Regions from separate parts of the Streptomyces sp. NPDC107538 genome, predicted to be linked through region 1. Evidence: riboswitches for the same ligand, from Rfam matches in the RefSeq annotation. Region 1 holds a riboswitch; the other holds the start of a gene.
What was found. Region 1 has a riboswitch for glycine ahead of gcvT (glycine cleavage system aminomethyltransferase GcvT). Riboswitches for the same ligand answer to the same signal wherever they lie in the genome.

Region 1 (9,361 bases):
TGTGGCACTGCATCACCGGCGTGCGGAGAATGGCCAGCTTCTGCTGGCGCTCCCGTTCGGCGGTCCTGCCGCCGATGCGCAACCGGCTGAGGCTTCGTCGGCCCTTGCCCCGGCCGCGCAGCAGCCGTTCGGAGGAGAGCTCGACAGTGGCACTGTGCCCCAGCACTCCGTGGCCGTTCCAGTCCGGTGCAAGCCATGGCGCCGGATTGTGGTGCGCCGGCGGGCGAGCGTAGGCCGGGGCGCCACCGGCGACCCGGGCCGACTGCGCGCCCCTGTCGAAGGGAGTCGCGAGGGGCACCGCGCCGAAGCGGTTCCCGGCGGGTGCCGGGGAGTGATGCTCCGCCGGGCCACCCTGCGGCACTGCCTCGCCGCCCGCCCGCGCGTCGGTCATGGGCTCCGTCGGCACGGAGGCCTGGGGTCCGCCGGCGATGTGCGGGTCCGGCGGCGGGGAACCGAGCCCGCCGGAGTGCTGCTCGCCCCTGTCGGGTGCGGGATCGTCAGCCCGGGTGTCGCAATCGTTCGTCATGCTCTGTCCTTTCGATGAGAGGGAGGGCCCTTCGGGCACGGAGTCGGCGGCCTGGCGGCGGGCAGGCTTTCCGCCCGGTACCCGTATTCCGGACCGATGGCTTGAGACGTCTGCCGGGCGGGAGTCGCCGGTCAGCTCGAGGACCACCGGCGGTTGGCCGGTCGGCCGGCTCCCGATCTGCGGCTCGGGCGGCCGGACGACACGCTGGTGCCCGGTCTCGCGGCAGGGAGGGTGCGCGAGGGCTCCCACGGGGTCGAGCGCCGGAAGCCCACCGTGGCCGGGCCGAGACAGGACGGCAACGCCCGGGCGGTCCGTCACGGGCCGGACGGGGCGGAGCGGCCGCGGCGGCGCGGTGAGAGGACCCGGCGGGGCGGCGCGGACCAAGCTGCCGTTCTCGCTGAATGCAAGCCCCATCGATATGAACTGATCCACGGTCAGAGCCCGCTTGTCACCGCGCAGGACCTGCGGCGGCGGTGGCCCGGCCCGGGCCCCGCCGCTGCCCGCCCCGACCGCCTTCGCATGCGTGGCGCGGTAGTACTGGTCGACTCTCAGGGCGTGCTCGATCTCGGGCGGCACCTCAAGTCGGCTGCGCACGCGGTACTGCCCTATCTTCAGGTTCTCCGCCCGCTGCAACTGAACCTTCAGCGGACCCACGAACGAGTACTGCTGTTCCTCGGCGTGCGCGCGTACCTTTTCGACCAGCTCTTCGCCGAGCATGACCAGGCAAGAGCTGTACACCTCGTGGTCGCCCGGGCTGAGTTCGAGGACGAAACCGTTGGGCGCGATGGTGCAGTCCTGGGTCCAGATCCTGGCGCTGACGTCGCACTCGCGCCGGAGCGCGCCGGCGAACTCCAAGGGCTGCGCGGCGGACCTGAAGATCTTGGCGAAGACGTCGTTGACTAGAGTCTCGAAGCGCTGTTCCAGCTTGTTCAGCTTTCCCACTTCAGCCTCCGGGTGCCGATCCGCTGCATGGCAGGCGGATCGGACGACGATGTCACTGATAGTACTGATGTAGACACTTTCAGTGCTTCTCTTGCGGTATGTCGCCGTATTTCACCGGATCGGTCGTAGAGCCCCGCTCATCACGCCGCGGTCCGTCCGTTCGACGCCGCCCTGGGAACGCCGTGGCCTGAGGCCGTGCTCAGCACTCGATGATGTTCACCGCGAGCCGGCCCCGCGCCGTCTCCGTGGACGTGACGCACATGTGCCGACCGCTTTTGATCAAGGCGCTGACCTGGTGGTCGGCGCAGAAAGCGCGGCTCGTGCGGCGCCGGGGACTTTCCGCCGCTCGGGCAGCGATGGCCCTGGCGGCGCTGAAAGTGACGAACACGCTGGTCAGGCCCAGCCCGCTCAGCACTCGATGATGTTGACCGCCAGCCCGCCCCGCGCCGTCTCCTTGTACTTGACGCTCATGTCCGCGCCGGTGTCCTTCATCGTCTTGATGACCTTGTCGAGGGACACCTTGTGGGTGCCGTCGCCGCGCATCGCCATGCGGGCCGCCGTGACGGCCTTCACCGCCGCCATGCCGTTGCGTTCGATGCAGGGGATCTGGACGAGGCCGCCGACGGGGTCGCAGGTCAGGCCGAGGTTGTGCTCCATGCCGATCTCGGCGGCGTTCTCGACCTGCTCGGGGCTGCCGCCCAGCACCTCCGCCAGCGCGCCCGCCGCCATGGAACAGGCCGAGCCCACCTCGCCCTGGCAGCCGACCTCGGCGCCGGAGATGGAGGCGTTCTCCTTGAACAGCATGCCGATCGCGCCGGCGGCGAGGAGGAAGCGGACGACGCCTTCCTCGTCCGCGCCGGGCACGAAGTTGATGTAGTAGTGCAGGACGGCGGGGATGATCCCGGCCGCGCCGTTCGTGGGCGCCGTCACCACCCGGCCACCGGCCGCGTTCTCCTCGTTCACCGCCATCGCGTAGAGCGTGATCCACTCCATGGCACGGGCCAACGGGTCGCCCTCGGCCCGCAGTTGGCGGGCGGAGACGGCCGCGCGCCGGCGCACCCGCAGTCCACCCGGGAGGATGCCCTCGCGGGACATACCGCGCGAGACACAGGCCTGCATGACACCCCAGATGTCCAGCAGCCCGGAGCGGATCTCCTCCTCGGAACGCCAGGCCCGCTCGTTCTCCAGCATCAGCGCGGAGATCGACAGACCGGTCTCCCGCGTCAGCCGGAGCAGCTCGTCGCCGGTGCGGAACGGGTATTTGAGCGGGGTGTCGTCGAGTTTGATGCGGTCCGCGCCGACCGCGTCCTCGTCCACGACGAAGCCGCCGCCCACCGAGTAGTACGTCTTCGACAACAGCTCGGCGCCCGCCGCGTCGTGGGCCCAGACCGTCATCCCGTTGGCGTGGTAGGGCAGCGTCTTGCGGCGGTGCAGGATCAGATCCCGGTCGAAGTCGAAGGGGACCTCGTGGTCGTCGAGGAGACGGATACGGCCCGAGTTCCTGATCGTCTCCACGCGGTCGTCGGCCGACTCGACGTCCACCGTGCGCGGCGAGGCGCCCTCCAGGCCCAGGAGTACGGCCTTGGGGGTGCCGTGGCCGTGGCCGGTCGCGCCCAGCGAGCCGTACAGCTCGACGCGTACCGAGGCGACGCCCGCGAGCAGTTCCTCGTTGCGCAGCCGGCGGGCGAACATCCGGGCGGCCCGCATCGGACCGACCGTGTGGGAGCTGGACGGGCCGATACCGACCGAGAACAGGTCGAAGACGGAGATGGCCACGGTGACTCCTCAGAACGGGGGAGGGGTGGTGCAGGGGGTGGGGCACCGCGCTCGCCTCCCAGTGTGCGCGGTGCCCCGGAAAAGCGGGACCACGTGACGGTGAAGCCGGGGTTACTTCCCCAGCCCCGGGTACAGCGGGTGCTTGTCCGCGAGCGCCTTGACCCGGGCCTTCAGCGCCTCCACGTCGTACGCCGGCTTCAGCGCCTCGGCGATGACATCGGCGACCTCGGCGAAGTCCTCGGCGGTGAAGCCGCGGGTGGCCAGGGCGGGGGTGCCGATACGCAGCCCGGAGGTCACCATCGGCGGCCGCGGGTCGTTCGGGACGGCGTTGCGGTTGACCGTGATGCCGACCTCGTGGAGGCGGTCCTCGGCCTGCTGCCCGTCCAGCTCGGAGGCGCGCAGGTCGACCAGGATCAGATGCACGTCGGTACCGCCGGACAGCACGTCGACCCCGGCCTCGCGCGCGTCCGGAGCCGTCAGCCGCTCGGCGAGGATGCGGGCACCGTCGACCGTACGCCGCTGCCGCTCCTTGAACTCCTCGCTCGCCGCGACCTTGAAGGACACCGCCTTCGCCGCGATGACGTGCTCCAGCGGACCACCCTGGAAGCCGGGGAACACCGAGGAGTTGAGCTTCTTCGCGAACTCCTTCTTGGCGAGGATGATCCCGCCGCGGGGGCCGCCGAGCGTCTTGTGGGTCGTGGAGGTGACGACATCGGCGTACGGCACCGGGTTCGGGTGCAGCCCGGCCGCGACCAGACCGGCGAAGTGCGCCATGTCCACCCACAGACGGGCGCCGACCTCGTCGGCGATCCGCCGGAACTCCGCGAAGTCCAGCTGACGCGGGTACGCCGACCAGCCCGCGATGATCACCTTCGGCCGGTGCTCCTTGGCGAGCTTCTCCAGCTCGGCCATGTCCACCAGCCCGGTGGCGGTGTCGACGTGGTACGCGACCACGTCGAACTGCTTGCCGGAGAAGTTCAGCCGCATCCCGTGGGTCAGGTGCCCGCCGTGGGCGAGGTCCAGCCCGAGGATCGTGTCGCCGGGCTGGGCCAGCGCGAACAGCGCGGCCTGGTTGGCGGAGGCCCCCGAGTGCGGCTGGACGTTGGCGTACTCGGCGCCGAACAGATCCTTCACCCGGTCGATGGCGATCTGCTCGGTGACGTCGACGTGCTCGCAGCCGCCGTAGTAGCGGCGGCCCGGGTAGCCCTCGGCGTACTTGTTGGTGAGGACCGTGCCCTGGGCCTCCATCACCGCGACCGGAGCGAAGTTCTCCGAGGCGATCATCTCCAGGGTCGACTGCTGGCGGTTCAGCTCGGCGTCGACGGCGGCGGCGACCTCCGGATCCAGCTCGTGCAGGGGCGTGTTCAGAAGCGACATGCGTACGACCTCAGTACTCTCAAGTCTTCTCAGCCGGCGGTGTGGGCGACGTACTCGTCGGCGGAGAGCAGATCGTCCGGCTCCTCCGCGACACGTACCTTGAACAGCCAACCGCCCTCGAACGGGGCGGTGTTCACCAGCGACGGGTCGCTGACGACGTCCTCGTTGATCTCGGTGATCTCACCGGAGACCGGCGAGTACAGGTCGCTGACCGACTTCGTGGACTCCAGTTCGCCACAGGTCTCGCCCGCGGTCACCGTGGAGCCCACCTCGGGAAGCTGGGCGTAGACGACATCGCCGAGCGCGTTCGCCGCGAACTCCGTGATGCCGACCGTCGAGACGCCGTTCTCGGCGCCCGACAGCCACTCGTGCTCCTTGCTGTAGCGCAGCTGCTGGGGGTTGCTCATGGCCTGAATTCTCCTGTACGCGGGGGAGTGCTGATGAAGGGGGGACTGCTGAGACCGCTGATGAGCAGCGGAAAGGTGCGCGGGGTCACGCCCGGGGCGGACGACCTCGCGCCCAGTGTCTACTTCTGGCGCTTGTAGAACGGCAGCGCCACGACCTCGTACGGTTCGTGGCTGCCCCGGATGTCCACACCCACACCGGTGGTGCCCGGCGCGGCGTGCGTGGCGTCGACGTACGCCATGGCGATGGGCTTCCCCAGGGTCGGGGAGGGCGCCCCGGAGGTGACCTCTCCGACGACCTCGCCACCGGCGACGACCGGGTACCCGGCGCGCGGCACCCGGCGGCCCTCGGCGACGAGGCCGACGAGGACGCGCGGCGGGGCGGTCTCCGCCTTCTCGGCGGCCTCGGCCAGCGCCGTACGCCCGACGAAGTCGCCCTCCTTCTCGAACTTCACGACCCGCCCGAGCCCGGCGTCGAAGGGCGTCAGCGAGGTGGACAGCTCATGCCCGTACAGCGGCATCCCCGCCTCCAGGCGCAGCGTGTCCCGGCAGGACAGCCCGCAGGGCACCAGGCCGACGCCCTCGCCCGCCTTGGTCAGTGCCTGCCACAGCTCGACGGCGTGCTCCGGCTTCACGAACAGCTCGAAGCCGTCCTCGCCGGTGTACCCGGTGCGCGCGATCAGCGCCGGGACCCCGGCGACCGTGCCGGGCAGCCCCGCGTAGTACTTCAGGCCGTCGAGGTCGGCGTCGGTGAGGGACCTGAGGATCCCGGGTGACTCCGGGCCCTGGACGGCGAGCAGCGCGTACGCGTCGCGGTCGTCGCGCACCTCGGCGTCGAAGCCGGCGGAGCGCTCCACGAGCGCGTCCAGCACCACCTGGGCGTTGGAGGCGTTCGCGACGACCAGGTAGGTCGAGGAACCGGCCTCGGTGTCGTCCAGCCGGTAGAGGATCAGGTCGTCGAGGATGCCGCCGTCCTCGCGGCAGATCATGGTGTAGCGGGCCCGGCCGACGCCGACGCTCCCGATGTTCCCCACGAGGGCGTGGTCCAAGAGGGCCGCGGCCCCCGGTCCGGTCACCGTGATCTCGCCCATGTGGGAGAGGTCGAAGAGTCCGGCCCGCGTACGGACGGCGATGTGCTCGTCGCGCTCGGAGCCGTAGCGCAGGGGCATGTCCCAGCCGGCGAAGTCGGTCATCGTCGCGCCGAGCGAGCGATGCAGGGCGTCGAGCGCGGTCAGGCGGGGTTCACTGCTCATCGGACGGTTGTCTCCCAAGGCATGACGGGCGAGGTCGATCCTCCCCATCTGTCATCGGAACCTGAGAGGTTCGCCATGACCGCGGGGGACATGACTTGCACCTTGGGTGGGGCCACCGGAGGGGCGGCCCGCTTTTCAGATGTGCCTCGCCCGCGCGGTAACGGGGCCTGAGAGATTCAAGGGAGGGACTTGCTCCTTCGGCGCCCCAGCGAAGTGCTGCTGGGAACTCTCCCGCGCGGATTCAAGCGGCCGGTATGCAGTTGGCGCGGACATCATCGCACGCATCGACGTGGGGCGGCAGGGGGAGCTTTCAAGGCAGACACGGCGGTCCGTAGCACTCTTGTGGCAATACGAGGACTGAACCAGGAGGGATCGGGCATTACCTTCTCTTTACAGTCTGTGGGGATGGGACCTCCATACCCCTGGGGAGGACGGTCACGGTGAACAGGACCACGGCGTATGCGACGACGTCGGGCATCGCGATGCCCAAGCAGCCCGTCGCACCGGTCGGTGAGGCGTGCGGCCCGTTCCCGAGGGCGGTCGTCCGGGACCTCAGGGAGCGTGCCGGGCGCAGCCCGCACGGACTGTCCTTCGGCCCGGAGGACCTGGTGGTGGTCACCGGGCTCCCCGGCAGCGGCAAGTCGACCCTGATGCGACGGGCCGTGCCCGGCGTCCGGATCGACTCCCAGGACACCCGCGACCGCTTCGACGCGCGCTTCGCCCGCCACCTGCCGTACGCGGCCTACCGGCCCTTCGTGCGCCTCGCGCACTACGCGGGGCTGCGGCGCGCTCTCCGCTCGGGGGAGGGCGTCGTCGTCCACGACTGCGGGGCGCAGGCGTGGGTCCGCAGCTGGCTCGCGCGCGAGGCCCGCCGGCGCGGCGGCACCCTGCACCTGCTGCTGCTGGACGTCACGCCCGGGGAGGCGCGGGACGGACAGCGGGAGCGCGGGCGGGGGGTGTCACGGTACGCGTTCGCCCGGCACCGGGGTGCGATGACCCGGCTGCTGCGGGCCGTGGAGAAGGGGAGGCTGCCCCAGGGGTGCGGGGCCGCGGTGATCATCGACCGTGCCGCCGCGGACGTCCTGAAGCGGATCGACTTCGTGGGGTGAGCCCTGGAGGGGCGCGCTCCCGGGCCGGAAGCAATTAAGGTGCAGCTACAACAGCATCACGGAGCAAAGCGGTAGGCAGCAGATGGACTTCCCGGCGGACTTTCCGGCACAGGCGTATCCCCATGGGCACGGCGGGTGGCCCGGCAACGAGCTGGAGGAGGTGCTGTCCGCCTCGCTCGGGGTGCCCCAGGCCGGGGCCCGGATCGTGGAGGTGCTGGCCCGCAGCTTCGTCTGGGTGCCGCTGCCGGAGGGCGGCGGGCCGCGGAGCGGTCAGCTGGACCTGCCGACCATGGAGTTCGACGGGCAGGCGTACGTACCGGTCTTCAGCTCCGAGGAGCAGTTCCGCCAGGTCGTCGGCAACCACATGTCGTACACGATCGCCCCGGCCGTTGAGTTCGCGCGCGGGCTGCCCCCGCAGATCGGCCTCGCCCTCAACCCGGACGGTGTCGTGGGCATCCCGCTGCCGCCGCCTGCCGTGGCCGAACTGTGCCGGGCCGGGCGCACCCCGCTCGACGGCTCGGCGAACGGCGCCCGGGTCCGGCTCCACGAACCGGACTGGCAGGACGACCCCGTCGACTTCCTCGCCGCCGCGTCCGCCGAGTTCGCCGCCACCGGAGCCGTCCTCTCCGCCCGCCGCTGCCTCGCCACCATCGAGACCGCCGACCCCGTCATGTTCATCGGCGTCGACCTGGTCTCCTGGGAGGCCGACCGCGCCCTCCCCCTGGCCGCCCTCGGCCGAGCCCTCGCCAAGGCCCCCGTCCCCTGGCCCGTCAACATGGTCTTCCTGGACGTGGCCCAGGACCCGGTGGGCGACTGGCTCCGCGAAAAGGTCCGCCCCTTCTACCAACAGGGCTACTGACCAGCGCGCCTGTCCGGTGTCCGTAACCCCCGAGCCCCGACTGGCTCAACCTGTCCACCACCTAAGCTGTTCCCAAAACCAAGGTCCAACACCGAAGGGCGGCCAAACGTGAGCGGCAGCGGCCACGTCGAGCACATGCTGCGCCAGGTGACCCCCGGGCGTTACGACGCCTACGAGGCGCTGCTGCGTGCCCTCGCCACCCCCGCCTCCGGCCAGATCTGGATGCTGCTCTGGCACGGCCAGGCCGGCTCCCCGGACGCCCAGTACGGGAACATGGAGGTCGACGGCTTCAACTACGCCCCCTGCGTCACCTCCGCCCAGGAACTCTCCGCCAGTGGCTGGAACCGCAGTTACGAGGTGGTCGACGGCCTCGACGTGGCCCGCACCCTCTACCCCGACCACTACGGCCTCTGGCTCAACCCGCACGCGCCGGGCGGCGGCGTCGGCATCCCCTGGCTCGATCTGCGCCGGATCGCCACCGGCCTGGAGCGGCAGCCCGCGGGCCCGCTGCGGCTCTCCGACCCGGGCATCGAGATCCCGCAGTTCTACGCCCTGCTCACGCAGAACGCCCACCGCACCCCCGCCGTGCGCTCGCTGCGCCGCGCCTGGGTGCAGCCCGCGCTCGGCGCGCCGTATCTGGCCATCGGCCTCGACGTGTACGACACCTCACCGCCCGCCGTGGACTCGGTGCGCGCGATGATGCAGCAGTCCATCGGCGCGGTCCCGGACGGCCTGCCCGTCTCCACGGTCGCCATGTCCGACGAGTACGACCCGGTCGCCATGTGGCTGCGGGCCGGCGCCCGCCCCTTCTACGACCGCGAGGCCCACGCCGCCCCCGCCCAGGCCCCGGCGGCGGGCGGGTACGGCTACCCCGGCGGCTACTGAGCCGCACGGGGGCGGTTTCCACCGCTCAACAGAGCGTCACGTCCGCATAGCGGAACCCTGCTGGCCACATCACGGTTGCGCATACTTTCGTCGCCAAGTCTGGTGCCTGATCGCGCGACCGTTGAAGACTCCCCCAGAGCGATGGGGGGATCCGGCGAACACGCTGTTCATGCGGTGAAGTTCGGTGCCGTACCTCCTCTCGTACCCATCAGTAGTCACAGAGCAAGAGA
Region 2 (9,361 bases), on a different contig from region 1:
CGGGCTGGTGCTGATCGAGCCGGGGACCGAGCGGGAGCTGCTGGGGCCGATGTCCGTGCGGATCCTGCCGGGAGTGGGGCCGGCGACCGGCGATCATCTGCGGCGGGCGGGGATCACCACGGTCGAGGAGATCGTGGAGGCGGGGGAGGACGAGGCCGTACGGCTGCTGGGGAAGGCCCATGGGCACGGGCTGTACGCGATGGCGCTGGCGCGGGACGACCGGGCGGTGGTGGCCGAGCGGGACACGAAGTCGGTGTCGGTGGAGGACACGTACGACGTGGACATCCACGACCGGGTGCGGGTGCGGATGGAGGTGCAGCGGCTCGCGGACCGGTGTGTGCGCAGGTTGCGGGAGGCCGGGCTGTCGGGGCGGACGATCGTGCTGAAGGTGCGGCGCTACGACTTCTCGACGCTGACCCGGTCCGAGACCCTGCGGGGGCCCACGGACGATCCCGCGGTGGTGCGGGAGGCCGCCGGGCGGTTGCTGGAGTCCGTGGACACGACGGGTGGGGTGCGGTTGCTCGGGGTGGGGGTCAGTGGGCTCGCCGACTACACGCAGGAGGACCTGTTCGCGCAGGCGGCGGGGGAGCCGGAGTTCGTGGAGGAGGAGGCGGTGGCCGCGGAGGTGCCTGTGGCGGAGATGAGCGCGGGGGCCGAGCGGCAGTGGCGGGCCGGGCATGACGTGCGGCATGTCGAGTACGGGCACGGGTGGGTGCAGGGGAGTGGGCTGGGGCGGGTGACCGTGCGGTTCGAGAGGCCGGACGACTTGGGGCCCGGGCGTGTACGGACCTTCCGGACCGATGACCCGGGGCTGGAGCCGGCGGAGCCGTTGCCGTTGGTGCGGGGCTGAGGCCGCCGGGGTCGGGGGGTGGGGGTGGGGGTGACGAGGGTGGTCGGCTGCGGGTGTGTGGGGGTTCTCGCGCAGTTCCCCGCGCCCCTGAAAAACACGGTCCTGCGGGCCGGAGGCGTCGGGGCCAGCCTCGATTTTCGGGTCAGGCGTCGTCCTGGCCTGCCACGTGGCCGAAGTCGTGGTCCACGGGTGGGGGCGGGGCTATGTCGAGGCCGTAGTGGTGGTAGAGCTGGAGTTCTTGTTCGGGGGAGAGGTGGCGGCCCACGCCGAAGTCGGGGGCGTCCTTGATGAGGGCGCGGTCGAAGGGGACGTGGAGGGTGCCTTCGACGAGTTCGCTGGGCTCCAGGGGGACGAAGGCGTCGCGGCCGAAGAGGCCCATGCGTATCGCGGCCCACTCGGGGACGCCGGTCGCGTCGTCGAGGTAGACCTCGTCCACGGTGCCGATCTTGCTGCCTTTGCGGTCGAACGCCTTGCGGCCGATCAGATTGCGCGGATCGATGTCGGTCTGCACGGGCCCTCCATGTGGTCGCAAAGGGGTGGCGCATCGTGTCTCATCCCTACGAAAAGCCACATCGGGGGCGGCGGCCACTCGAAGACCCGTGCGTCGACCGCGCTGATACGCTGGCAGCGGCTGTCGACCCCGTGCGGGAGAGTCCTCCGGACACCATCCGGAGGCGCCGAAGGAGCAACTCCTCCCCGGAATCTCTCAGGCTCACGTACCGCACGGACGAGGTCACTCTGGAAAGCAGAGCGGGTGTCACGGCTTCCGCTCTCACCGACGGTGAAAGCCGGTCCGTACCTGGACCGGTGAAGCTCTCAGGTCGAGATGACAGAGGGGGAGGCCGTTCGGGCACCTGTGCCGTGGTGCCCCTCGAAGGTCGTGTCAGACCAGGAGGCCTCCGTAATGACCGCCCATCGCATTCCGCTCTCCGAACTCGAACAGGGAATCCCCTTCGAGCGGCGCCACATCGGCCCCGACGTCGAGGCCCGGGCCAAGATGCTCGCGCATGTCGGGTACGGCTCGCTCGACGAGCTGACGGCGGCCGCGGTCCCGGATGTGATCAAGAACGCCGAGGCGCTGGATCTGCCGGGCGCGCGCACCGAGGCCGAGGTCCTCGCCGAGCTGCGTTCGCTCGCGGACCGCAACCAGGTGCTGGGTTCCATGATCGGGCTCGGGTACTACGGGACGTTCACACCGCCCGTCATCCTGCGCAACGTGATGGAGAACCCGGCCTGGTACACCGCCTACACGCCGTACCAGCCCGAGATCTCCCAGGGACGGCTGGAGGCGCTGCTCAACTTCCAGACCGTCGTCGCCGAGCTGACCGGGCTGCCCACCTCCGGGGCCTCGCTGCTGGACGAGGGGACCGCCGCCGCCGAGGCCATGGCGTTGTCCCGGCGCATGGGGAAGAACAAGAAGGGGCTGTTCCTCGTCGACGCGGACGCGCTGCCGCAGACGATCGCCGTGATCGAGACCCGTGCCGAGCCGACCGGCGTCGAGGTCGTCGTGGCCGACCTCAGCCAGGGGATTCCGGCCGAGATCGCCTCCCGTGAGATCAACGGGGTGCTGCTGCAGTACCCGGGCGCCTCCGGTGTCGTACGTGATCTGAAGCCGGTCGTCGAGCAGGCGCACGAGCTCGGTGCGCTCGTCACCGTCGCCGCCGATCTGCTGGCCCTGACGCTGCTGGTCTCGCCCGGTGAGCTGGGGGCCGACATCGCGGTGGGGACGACGCAGCGGTTCGGTGTGCCGATGGGCTTCGGCGGGCCGCACGCGGGCTACATGGCCGTACAGGAGAAGTTCGCGCGCAGCCTGCCCGGGCGGCTCGTGGGCGTCTCCGTGGACGCGGACGGGCACAAGGCGTACCGGCTCGCCCTGCAGACGCGGGAGCAGCACATCCGCCGGGAGAAGGCGACCAGCAACATCTGTACGGCACAGGTGCTGCTCGCCGTGATGGCCGGGATGTACGCCGTCTACCACGGACCCGAGGGGCTGCGGACCATCGCCCGGCGTACGCACCGCTACGCCACGGTGCTCGCCGCGGGGCTCACCGCCGGTGGGATCGAGGTCGTACACGGGGCGTACTTCGACACGCTCACCGTGCGGGTGCCGGGACGGGCCGGTGAGGTCGTGGCCGCCGCCCGCGAACATGGCGTGAACCTGCACCTGGTGGACGCCGACCTGGTGTCGATCTCCTGCGACGAGACCACCACCCGGGCCCAGCTGGGCGCCGTATGGACCGCGTTCGGGGTGGAGGGGGACGTCGAGGCCCTCGACGCCGCGGCCGAGGACACGCTGCCCGAGGGGCTGCTGAGGTCGGACGACTACCTCACGCACCCGGTGTTCCACGAGTACCGCTCCGAGACCGCGATGCTGCGCTATCTGCGCCGGCTCGCCGACCGGGACTACGCGCTGGACCGGGGCATGATCCCGCTGGGCTCCTGCACGATGAAGCTCAACGCGACCACCGAGATGGAGCCGGTGACCTGGCCGGAGTTCGGGCAGCTGCACCCGTTCGCGCCCGCCGGGCAGGCGCAGGGGTATCTGACGCTCATCCGGGAGCTGGAGGAGCGGCTCGCGGAGGCCACCGGGTACGACAAGGTGTCGTTGCAGCCGAACGCGGGCTCGCAGGGTGAGCTGGCCGGGCTGCTGGCCGTACGTGGTTACCACCGGGCCAACGGGGACGAGCAGCGGGTCGTGTGCCTCATCCCGTCCTCCGCGCACGGCACCAACGCCGCGAGCGCCGTAATGGCAGGCATGAAGGTCGTCGTCGTGAAGACCGCCGAGGACGGTGAGATCGACGTCGAGGATCTGCGGGCGAAGATCGAGCAGTACCGCGACGAGTTGTCCGTGCTGATGATCACCTACCCGTCCACGCACGGGGTGTTCGAGGAGCATGTGGCCGACATCTGCGCGCAGGTGCACGACGCGGGCGGTCAGGTGTACGTCGACGGCGCCAACCTCAACGCGCTGGTGGGGCTCGCCAAGCCGGGGCACTTCGGTGGTGACGTCTCGCACCTCAACCTGCACAAGACGTTCTGCATCCCGCACGGCGGGGGTGGGCCGGGCGTCGGTCCGGTGGGGGTGCGCGAGCACCTGGCGCCGTACCTGCCCAACCACCCGCTGCAGCCCGCGGCCGGTCCGGAGACGGGCGTGGGCCCGATCTCGGCGGCGCCCTGGGGGTCGGCGGGCATCCTGCCGATCTCCTGGGCGTACGTCCGGCTCATGGGCGGTGAGGGGCTCAAGCGGGCCACGCAGGTGGCGGTGCTCAGCGCCAACTACATCGCCAAGCGGCTGGAGCCGCACTACCCGGTGCTGTACACCGGCCCCGGCGGGCTCGTGGCGCACGAGTGCATCGTCGATCTGCGGCCGCTGGCCAAGTCGACCGGGGTGAGCGTCGACGACATCGCCAAGCGGCTGATCGACTACGGCTTCCACGCGCCGACGATGTCGTTCCCCGTGGCCGGGACGCTGATGATCGAGCCGACCGAGTCGGAGGACCTCGGCGAGCTGGACCGGTTCTGTGACGCGATGATCGCGATCCGCGCGGAGATCGAGAAGGTCGGCTCGGGCGAGTGGCCGGCGGACGACAACCCGCTGCGCAACGCCCCGCACACCGCCGCCGCGCTCGGCGGCGACTGGGAGCACGCCTACACGCGCGCGGAGGCCGTCTTCCCGGCCGGGGTCTCGCCCGCCGACAAGTACTGGCCGCCGGTGCGCCGGATCGACCAGGCCTACGGTGACCGGAACCTGGTCTGCTCCTGCCCGCCGCTGGACGCTTACGAAGAGTAGTCGGACGCGGATACGCGTCGGGGCCGGTTCGGAGAGTGCTTCTCCGGCCGGCCCCTCTTCTGTCCGGGCGGACGTCCTGTGCGGGGACGCTCACCCTGTGCGCACGTGAGTGCGGCTCAGGCGGCTGTCACCACGCCCATCGGGCGGTGCGGTGCGATGATCTGGCCGTCCGGCAGGAGCTCACCGGTGTCCTCGAAGAGCAGAACGCCGTTGCAGAGCAGGCTCCATCCCTGCTCCGGGTGGTGCGCCACGAGTCGGGCGCCTTCCCGGTCGGCGGACTCGGCAGTCGGGCACAGTGGCTGGTGCTGGCACATGGTTGTTGGGATCTTTCGGTTTGTCGTGTGGTCTGAGATGGCTGGTTTGTCTGTCCCGCGGCTTGATGCCCCGTTCATGGCCGCCCCCCGTTGATAAATCGGTCCGGTCCCAGTGTTGCCCCACGGGCGTCAATCCGCAGGCATTTCGCAGCACGGCTTCTTCACAGGTTGATGACGCAACCCTCGCGCGGACGGTTCATCCCAACCGTACTGTCCCTTCGGGTGGTTCACCGTGGTCGGATGGGGCTAGTCCGGCGGGGGAAGGGCGAGCGAATAGCTCGTACGAGCGTATTGGCGCCCGAAAGAGCGGGAATTCTCGGTAACGGAAAACAAGGGCCCCGCCGCCGGTATATCGGCGGCGGGGCACGAGCGGTACGTGGGGCGGAGTGGCCCTGATTTCAGGCGGGCGATCCGAGGAGTGGGGCGGGTGTCAGCCGGGTGGTCAGCACCGGGAGGAGATCGGCGACCGGGTGTGGGCGGTGGGCGGCGATGCCGGGCGGTGCGGGCGCCAGCGGGACCAGCAGGTCGGTGGGTGCCGGGTGGCCGGTGGCGCCGTCGGCGGTGGGGTCGGCGTGCAGCCAGAGCGTGAGCATGTACAGCTCGGGCACCGACAGCAGGCGTGGTTGGTAGGGCTGCTGCATGACCTCGGCCTGGCGCAGGGCGCGCTCGGTGGAGGTGATGTACGGGCCCTCGAAGAAGTGCGAGAACGCCCAGCCGTCCGGGGTCAGCCGGGTCTCGGCGGCGGCCACGGCGCGGTCGCCGCAGCGGATCAGGAACCGCCATCCGGTGAGCCGGGTGGCGCCCGTGCCCTCCGGGGTGATCCGGTCGAGCACATGGACGGGCAGCGGGAGTTCGGGTGTGGCCGGACCCTGGGCGTTCTTCAGGGCGGGGGTTCGCGCCTCGTGGACGGCGGTGGGAGAACCGAGTGCCGTGAGGACGGTGCGCAGGGCGGGCGCGGGAGCCGGGGGGACATGCAGCGGCATGGTGGGTCGCCTCTCAATTCGACAGGCACGGTGGCGCGAGGGCGGGGGCGGACGGCGCTGTCAGCTCTCGGGGATCGGAGAGACGGATGCCCGGGGTCCGGTGCGTGGGTCGGGTCCGCCGCCCTGGGCCTGACGGCAGGACCGAGGACCGCGGGTGCCGGCTCTCAGCCTCGTTTGCGGAGTTTATACGACACGTGTTCAGCTGAGGTTTCGTCTAGCCGTTCCGAATATGAAGAGCAAGGCGGTATCCGGTCTCCGGAACACGGACGTCACCCCGCTTTTCCAGGGGGGTGCGTCGGTGACCTCGGATTACCCTCGCGTAGCGGACGGCCGGTTCTCGTCGGCGCTTTTCACGAAAGCATCCAGGGTAGAAAGCGCGTGCTCATTCTTGCCCGCTGAATGTGCCAGAAGCACGCCGAGTGAATAAGGTCGGAGGTGACCGCGCTCAGCCTAGCGTGTGCAGGTCGCGCGTAGGACGTTATCGGTGGCTCTGCCTGGGCATCATCATCCGTGGACCTGGGACAGCAGTGGCCGGTTCGTCGGCCTGCCCATCCGAGGAGGGATACTTCGATGGGGGAGAAGGTCGTGGCGGGGCCGTTTGGCCTCTCTGATCGCCAGCAGTACCGCGACAAGCTCCGGCAGTGCCTGGCGGGGCTGGCGCGGCTGCTGGAGGAGAAGCGGTTCGACCGCCCCAAGAACCTCATGGGTGTGGAGATCGAGCTGAACCTCGTCGACGGCGACGGTCAGCCGAGAATGATGAATGCGCAAGTACTGGAGCGGATTGCGAGCCGAGATTTCCAAACAGAACTCGCCATGTTCAATCTGGAAGTCAACATTGCTCCACACCGGCTGGGCGGCCGGGTATTCGACCAGCTTTCCGAGGAGCTGCGCACCTCCCTCGCCTATGCCGACCGCAAGGCGATCGAGGTGGGCGCGGGAATCGTGATGATCGGCATTCTGCCGACGCTGGGCCGGGACGACCTGGTCTCGTCGAATCTCTCGGCGGGCGACCGCTACACCCTGCTCAACGACCAGATCGTCGCCGCCCGCGGTGAGGATTTCACCCTGGACATCGACGGGGTGGAGCGGCTCGTCTGCACCTCGAAGTCCATCGCGCCCGAGGCCGCCTGCACCTCGGTGCAGCTGCATCTCCAGGTCACCCCGGGCCGGTTCGCCGATGTGTGGAACGCCGCCCAGGCGGTCACCGCCGCGCAGATCGCCATCGGCGCCAACTCGCCGTTCCTGTTCGGGCACGAGCTGTGGCGGGAGTCGCGCCCGCCGCTCTTCCAGCAGTCCACCGACACCCGGCCGCCCGAGCTCCAGGCCCAGGGGGTGCGGCCGCGGACCTGGTTCGGGGAGCGGTGGATCTCCTCGGCGTTCGATCTCTTCGAGGAGAACCTGCGCTTCTTCCCGGCGCTGCTGCCCATCTGCGACGACGAGGACCCGATGGACGTCCTCGACGCGGGCGGTGTCCCCTCGCTCGCCGAACTCACCCTGCACAACGGCACGATCTACCGCTGGAACCGGCCTGTCTACGGCATCGCCGACGGGGTCCCGCATCTGCGGGTCGAGAACCGGGTCCTGCCCGCCGGGCCGACCATCACGGACGTCATCGCCAACGCGGCCTTCTACTACGGGGTCGTCCGCGCCCTCGCCGAGGAGTCGCGGCCCGTGTGGACGCGGCTGCCGTTCGAGGCCGCCGCCGCCAACTTCGACGAGGCGTGCCGGCACGGCATCGACGCCCGACTGCAGTGGCCGCGCGGGCGCTACGGCGGCGTCGGACCGGTGGACGCGGTGAACCTCGTACGGGACGAGCTGTTGCCGCTCGCGGCGGTGGGGCTCGACGCGTGGGGGGTCGAGCCGGTCGACCGGGACTTCTATCTCGGGGTGATCGAGGAGCGCTGCCGGCGTCGGGTCAACGGGGCGTCCTGGCAGGTGGAAACGTTCCATCGGGCGCTTGCCAAGGGGCTCGGCAGGGATGCGGCGCTGGCCGCCACCACCCGGCGGTACGGCGAGCTGATGCACTCCGGGGAGCCGGTCCACAGTTGGCCGGTCGGGCTGCCGGAGCCGGTGCTACTGGGCTGAGGGCCGCTGTGAGGTAAGCCGCCGGAATGTCCGGGACCGCCGCGGGTGATGATGGACCCTCGGCGGGGCCGGACAACTGGAGGCGTGGGTGCAGGGGCAGGCGGAGTCGGTGGAGGGTGCGCTGCCGGGGGAGCGGCCGGGGCGGCGGATCCTGAGGGACGAGACACTGCTCGTCCTCGCGGTCTCGCTCGGCGCGAGCGGGGTGTCCGCGCTGATCAGCTTCATCGGCTCGGTCACCAAACCGGGCGGACTGAAGGACCAGGCGGCCACCATGAACGCCTCGGCCGCGCCCGGGCGGCCCTGGCTGGACCTCGCGTGGCAGCTTTTCGGGATCACGACCGCCCTGGTGCCCGTGGCCCTGGTCGCGCACTTCCTGCTGCGCGAGGGCGCCGGGCTGCGCACCCTCGGCTTCGACCGGACGAAGCCGTGGCCCGACCTCGGGCGGGGCGCGGCGATCGCCGCGGTGATCGGCAGCACGGGCATCGCCTTCTATCTGGCGGCCCGCGAACTCGGCTTCAACCTCACGGTGGTGCCGGAGGCGCTGCCCGAGGCGTGGTGGAAGTACCCCGTGCTGATCCTCTCCGCGATCCAGAACGCGGTCCTCGAAGAGGTCATCGTGGTCGGGTATCTGCTGCGCCGGCTCCAGCAGTTGGGCTGGTCACCGGGGAGCGCGCTCGCCGCCAGCTCGGTGCTGCGCGGGTCCTACCACCTCTACCAGGGCATCGGCGGCTTCGTCGGCAACATGGTGATGGGCGTGGTCTTCGTCTATCTGTACCGGCGGTGGGGGCGAGTGGGCCCGCTCGTGGTGGCCCACTCGCTGCTCGACATCGGGGCGTTCGTGGGGTACGCGCTGCTGGCGGGGAAGGTGCCCTGGCTGCCCACGCCCTGAGGGGCGGGTCAGGCGAGGAGTTCGCCGTCGATGACCGTGACCGCGCGGCCGGAGAGCAGGGTGCGGTCGCCGCGGAGTTCGGTGCGGACCCGGCCCGAGCGGGCGGAGGCCTGGAGGCCGGTGAGGTCCGGGCTGCCCAGGCGCTCGGACCAGTACGGGGCGAGGGCGGTGTGGGCGCTGCCCGTGACCGGGTCCTCGTCGATGCCGAGGTTCGGGAAGAAGCAGCGCGAGACGTAGTCGTGGCCGGCGGCGGGGTCCGCGGCGCGGGCGGTGGCGATGATGCCGCGCGCGGAGTAGCGGCCGAGGGAGCGCAGGTCGGGGGCGAGGCCCAGGACCGTCTTCTCGTCGGCGAGTTCCACCAGCAGGTCGCCGACGTTCGGGCCGGTGTCGACGGCGCCGAGCGGCTCCGCGCCCAGGGCCTCGGCGACGCCGTCGGGGACGGCGACCGGG

Region 2: another riboswitch for glycine. It lies ahead of gcvP (aminomethyl-transferring glycine dehydrogenase); the one in region 1 lies ahead of gcvT (glycine cleavage system aminomethyltransferase GcvT).

The regions. Positions count from the first base shown of each region.
Region 1 covers NZ_JBVKAY010000020.1:59,222-68,582, reverse strand. The annotation lists gene ACZ7MG_RS39885 (FhaA domain-containing protein) at 1-1,468, opposite strand, end outside; gene ACZ7MG_RS39880 (hypothetical protein) at 1,668-1,883, opposite strand; gene ACZ7MG_RS39875 (L-serine ammonia-lyase) at 1,877-3,244, opposite strand; gene glyA (serine hydroxymethyltransferase) at 3,356-4,621, opposite strand; gene gcvH (glycine cleavage system protein GcvH) at 4,651-5,028, opposite strand; gene gcvT (glycine cleavage system aminomethyltransferase GcvT) at 5,148-6,278, opposite strand; glycine riboswitch at 6,317-6,423, opposite strand; glycine riboswitch at 6,424-6,522, opposite strand; gene ACZ7MG_RS39855 (AAA family ATPase) at 6,719-7,387, shown strand; gene ACZ7MG_RS39850 (enhanced serine sensitivity protein SseB) at 7,470-8,246, shown strand; gene ACZ7MG_RS39845 (enhanced serine sensitivity protein SseB C-terminal domain-containing protein) at 8,382-9,131, shown strand.
Region 2 covers NZ_JBVKAY010000019.1:133,643-143,003, reverse strand. The annotation lists gene ACZ7MG_RS39560 (DNA polymerase IV) at 1-850, shown strand, start outside; gene ACZ7MG_RS39555 (PRC-barrel domain-containing protein) at 993-1,361, opposite strand; glycine riboswitch at 1,486-1,582, shown strand; gene gcvP (aminomethyl-transferring glycine dehydrogenase) at 1,755-4,640, shown strand; gene ACZ7MG_RS39545 (DUF5999 family protein) at 4,757-4,954, opposite strand; gene ACZ7MG_RS39540 (hypothetical protein) at 5,353-5,937, opposite strand; gene ACZ7MG_RS39535 (glutamate-cysteine ligase family protein) at 6,508-8,022, shown strand; gene ACZ7MG_RS39530 (CPBP family intramembrane glutamic endopeptidase) at 8,111-8,911, shown strand; gene ACZ7MG_RS39525 (PhzF family phenazine biosynthesis protein) at 8,920-9,361, opposite strand, start outside.